Regions from separate parts of the Peribacillus sp. NPDC096447 genome, predicted to be linked through region 1. Evidence: a T-box and tRNA genes for the amino acid it is inferred to sense, from the RefSeq annotation. Region 1 holds a T-box; the other holds one or more tRNA genes.
The links. A T-box is a leader RNA that pairs with one kind of tRNA and senses whether it is charged. The one in region 1 lies ahead of pheS (phenylalanine--tRNA ligase subunit alpha), so its partner is inferred to be a tRNA-Phe.

Region 1 (2,360 bases):
TGAGACAAAAGCGATGCTTGAAGAAGTGAGCTCTAAAAAATTCATCTTGCTGCTTGATGAAGAAGTCTCCATTGAAGAAATTAAGGTTGGCGAAGCGAAATCAAAAAAATAACAGCCTGCTAAGGCTGTTATTTTTTTAATCCTGCTTCCAGGGCAGTGATCATTTCCTGTTTTTCCTGCTCGGATGAATTTTGCCAGATGACCTCGAATAATACTCCCAATCCAGGAAGCATTTTTTCCTCGCCATTTTGTATGGCATCGACAATCGTGTCTTCCAGCTGCTCTTGCGAATTTCCAGATACATTTTGGATGATCGCATTACGTAAGTTTAAATTCATAATTATTCCTCCTCTAACACATAATGACTGAACATTAATAGCATTTCACAAACTCGCATGCAATATGTATGTGAATTGCGTTATAATAGGAAAATCAGTGTGAAGTTAAAGGAGCGTTTACCCTTGAAATATATCGAATCCGTAAAAAACCCGCAAGTTAAGCAATGGAAAAAACTTTTGACCAAAAAAGAACGCGATAAAACAGGTAAATATTTAATCGAGGGTTTTCACCTAGTTGAAGAAGCCTTAAAAGAAGAAATCGTCTTGGAAGTGATCATAAATGAAGAAACTGAAATGCCTGCCCATTTTAAGGTGGAAGGCACAGAACTCATTTATGTGAAAAATGATATTATGAAGGCGATATGCGATACCGAAGCCCCGCAGGGAATTGCCGCGGTTTGTGAACAGAAATCAACGAGCATGGCGTCCATCAATCCGGATAAGCTATTGTTGATCGATGCCGTTCAAGATCCGGGTAATATTGGAACGATGATCAGGACAGCGGATGCAGCTGGAATCGATGCGGTCATACTTGGCGAAGGGTGTGCTGATTTGTATAATCCCAAAGTGGTCCGTTCGACGCAAGGAAGCCTCTTTCATATGCCTGTCATTAAAGGGAACCTTTCCGAAATCATCGATGAACTGAAGCAAGGCGGCACACCGGTTTATGGCACGGCATTAGAAGGCGCATCGCCATTTGAGGAAGTGGAAAAGTCTTCCCGATTTGCCCTCCTGGTCGGTAATGAAGGCCAAGGAGTATCGAAGGAATTACTGGAGAAAACGACTAAAAACCTTTATATTCCCATCTACGGAAAAAGCGAATCATTGAATGTGGGTATCGCTGCCGGGATTTTAATGTACCATTTACGAAAATCGATTTGAAACGGCCGAAGAATTATAATATAATAAAACAGAATTTTATAATGAAACGACGATGACAAAGAGTAGTAGCTTTAGTTAACCATATCCAGGGAGAAAATGCCTTGACTGAAAGCATTTTTATGGCACTGCTTAAGTGAATTCACCTTTCGAGTTGGCATTGGGAAGACAGGATGTCTGAAAAATGTTCCGGTGAAGAGCCGTTATTTTTAATGAAGTGAGTGCAGAAGTTTTTTGTTTTGTGCACTAATAAGGGTGGTACCGCGATACATAAACCTCGTCCCTTTAGGGATCGGGGTTTTTTTGTGTTCATTTTTACAAAAGGAAAATAAAGGAGGAAGACATGATGCAGGAACGTTTAATAGAACTGCAGGAAGAAGCGTTGCAAAAAGTTGCCGCCGCTTCCGAATTGAAAGAACTGAATGAAGTCCGAGTTGCTTATTTAGGGAAAAAAGGGCCAATCACTGAGGTATTGCGCGGCATGGGTAAATTATCTGCCGAAGAACGCCCGAAAATCGGGGCACTAGCCAATGATGTACGGGAAGCGATTGCAACAAAGATCGAGGAGAAACAAAAAGCACTTGAAACCGCGGCAGTCAATGCAAAGCTAGCAACTGAAACGATTGACGTCACACTTCCAGGACGTCCGGTAAACAAGGGGAACCATCATCCATTAACACGTGTCGTGGAAGAAATCGAAGACTTATTCATCGGTATGGGTTATACCGTCGCGGAAGGTCCTGAAGTTGAAAGCGACTACTACAACTTCGAGGCACTTAACTTGCCAAAAAGCCATCCGGCACGTGATATGCAGGATTCCTTCTACATCACGGATGAAATCCTGATGCGTACGCACACGTCACCTGTTCAAGCCAGAACGATGGAAAAACATAAAGGTCAAGGACCTGTTAAAATCATTTGCCCAGGAAAAGTATATCGCCGTGATAACGATGATGCGACACACTCCCATCAATTCCAGCAAATTGAGGGCTTGGTCATCGATGAGAACATCAGCATGAGCGACCTGAAAGGAACACTGGACGTATTTGCGAAAAAAGTATTCGGGCAAGACCGTGAAATCCGTCTTCGTCCTAGTTTCTTCCCATTTACGGAGCCTTCCGTCGAAGTCGATATTTCTTGTAA
Region 2 (2,360 bases), on a different contig from region 1:
AGGACTGAGCTCATCCACTCAGTCCTTTTTTCTATCTTCCGTTCCATATTGTTTTCCTATACTCCGATTCGGGTAATAGATAATACAATCATCTTACCAATATAAAATGATATTTGGACTTTAGAAGGAGTGAATAGGAGATGGCAACGAAACAACAAACGCAAAAATTAAAAAAGGAACTGCTTCAAGAAAAAAATGAGTTAAGTAGTAGAATTCAAAATGACGAACAATCCGTTCTGGATAAAAGCCAGACGGAATCCGTAGGGGAATTATCATCCTATGATAATCATCCTGCTGACCTAGGAACCGAATTATTCGAGATGGAACGGAATCAAGCACTCGATGAGCATGCACAATCAGAAATGGAGAAAATCGACGAAGCATTGAAAGCAATGGAAGAAGGTTCGTATGGCCATTGTAAAACCTGCAATGGGGAAATCCCCATCGAGAGGCTTGAAGCGATCCCAAGCACCCTCTACTGTGTCGAACATGCCCCGGAACGGTCACTTTCACAAGACCGGCCAGTGGAGGAGGAAATACTGATTCCATCCAAGGGTGATCATTTTGAAAATCGTCATGGAATCGAAATGGTGGATAAAGAAGATAGCTTTGGGGAAGTTGCGAAATTCGGTACATCCGAAACGCCATCTGATTACACCGGCGATCATGACAATTATAATGATCTATATAAAACTGAGGATGAAACGAATGGATTTCCTGAAGACTATGAAGGATTTGCCGCAAATGATATAGAAGGGAAAAATAGAGTGGATATACCAAACAAAAAGCAAAAGGAATATGAAGATACACTGGAAGAAGCAAATATCGAATCCAATCTAGGAGACATTCCCTTTAAACAAAAAGATAGTTATATAAATGAAAAGAAATGAAAAAAAGAAGCATACATGAATGTATGCTTCCTTTTTTGTTATGACCCGTACGGGATTCGAACCCGTGTTACCGCCGTGAAAGGGCGGTGTCTTAACCGCTTGACCAACGGGCCAACTGGCGGAGAAGGAGGGATTTGAACCCTCGCGCCGCTCGCGCGACCTACACCCTTAGCAGGGGCGCCTCTTCAGCCTCTTGAGTACTTCCCCATGGCTCCGCAGGTAGGACTCGAACCTACGACCGTTCGGTTAACAGCCGAATGCTCTACCACTGAGCTACTGCGGAACAATATGAATATGGTGGGCCTAAATGGACTCGAACCATCGACCTCACGCTTATCAGGCGTGCGCTCTAACCAGCTGAGCTATAGGCCCATATTTGGAGCGGGTGAAGGGAATCGAACCCTCATCATCAGCTTGGAAGGCTGAGGTTTTACCACTAAACTACACCCGCGAAATGGGGCGACTGATGGGAATCGAACCCACGAATGCCTGAACCACAATCAGGTGCGTTAACCACTTCGCCACAACCGCCGTAATATGAAAGATATGGTGGCTCAGGACGGAATCGAACCGCCGACACAAGGATTTTCAGTCCTTTGCTCTACCGACTGAGCTACTGAGCCACATTTGTATTAAATTTAAAAAATGGCGGTCCCGACGGGAATCGAACCCGCGATCTCCTGCGTGACAGGCAGGCATGTTAACCGCTACACCACGGGACCTAATAATTGCGGGGACAGGATTTGAACCTGCGACCTTCGGGTTATGAGCCCGACGAGCTACCGGACTGCTCCACCCCGCGACGGTAATAATGAAACGATTTGCATCAAGTTTTCGTGTATATTGTTCCATCCGCATCCTTTATGTAAGGCTGTTTCAAAACAACTTGCTGCTTTTTGAAAAAATGGAGGAGGTAGAGGGATTCGAACCCCCGCGGGATTTGACTCCCCTGTCGGTTTTCAAGACCGATCCCTTCAGCCGAACTTGGGTATACCTCCACGGCTTTAAAAAATGAATATGGTGGACCTTGTAGGACTCGAACCTACGACCGGACGGTTATGAGCCGTCTGCTCTAACCAGCTGAGCTAAAGGTCCTTATATTTATTGGTAGCGGCGGAGGGGATCGAACCCCCGACCTCACGGGTATGAACCGTACGCTCTAGCCAGCTGAGCTACACCGCCAATATAATATAAGTATCTGATTGAAAAATGGTGGAGCCTAGCGGGATCGAACCGCTGACCTCCTGCGTGCAAGGCAGGCGCTCTCCCAGCTGAGCTAAGGCCCCATTCATTAAAAATCACGTGGTCGGGAAGACAGGATTCGAACCTGCGACCCCTTGGTCCCAAACCAAGTGCTCTACCAAGCTGAGCTACTTCCCGCAATAAAAACATGGTGCGCCCGGCGGGAGTCGAACCTACAACCTTCTGATTCGTAGTCAGATGCTCTATCCAATTGAGCTACGGGCGCAT

Region 2: it has a tRNA-Phe gene. The T-box ahead of pheS (phenylalanine--tRNA ligase subunit alpha) is inferred to sense a tRNA for this amino acid. The anticodon was not compared.

The regions. Positions count from the first base shown of each region.
Region 1 covers NZ_JBIWEV010000001.1:716,371-718,730, reverse strand. Annotated here, with positions in the region: gene ACIQZD_RS03585 (hypothetical protein) at 1-112, shown strand, start outside; gene sspI (small acid-soluble spore protein SspI) at 129-338, opposite strand; gene ACIQZD_RS03575 (TrmH family RNA methyltransferase) at 462-1,220, shown strand; T-box leader at 1,264-1,505, shown strand; gene pheS (phenylalanine--tRNA ligase subunit alpha) at 1,564-2,360, shown strand, end outside.
Region 2 covers NZ_JBIWEV010000007.1:205,497-207,856, forward strand. Annotated here, with positions in the region: gene ACIQZD_RS22640 (TraR/DksA C4-type zinc finger protein) at 141-890, shown strand; tRNA gene ACIQZD_RS22645 (tRNA-Glu) at 932-1,003, opposite strand; tRNA gene ACIQZD_RS22650 (tRNA-Ser) at 1,007-1,097, opposite strand; tRNA gene ACIQZD_RS22655 (tRNA-Asn) at 1,099-1,173, opposite strand; tRNA gene ACIQZD_RS22660 (tRNA-Ile) at 1,186-1,262, opposite strand; tRNA gene ACIQZD_RS22665 (tRNA-Gly) at 1,268-1,341, opposite strand; tRNA gene ACIQZD_RS22670 (tRNA-His) at 1,346-1,421, opposite strand; tRNA gene ACIQZD_RS22675 (tRNA-Phe) at 1,438-1,513, opposite strand; tRNA gene ACIQZD_RS22680 (tRNA-Asp) at 1,537-1,612, opposite strand; tRNA gene ACIQZD_RS22685 (tRNA-Met) at 1,619-1,692, opposite strand; tRNA gene ACIQZD_RS22690 (tRNA-Ser) at 1,796-1,888, opposite strand; tRNA gene ACIQZD_RS22695 (tRNA-Ile) at 1,909-1,985, opposite strand; tRNA gene ACIQZD_RS22700 (tRNA-Met) at 1,996-2,072, opposite strand; tRNA gene ACIQZD_RS22705 (tRNA-Ala) at 2,101-2,176, opposite strand; tRNA gene ACIQZD_RS22710 (tRNA-Pro) at 2,194-2,270, opposite strand; tRNA gene ACIQZD_RS22715 (tRNA-Arg) at 2,282-2,358, opposite strand.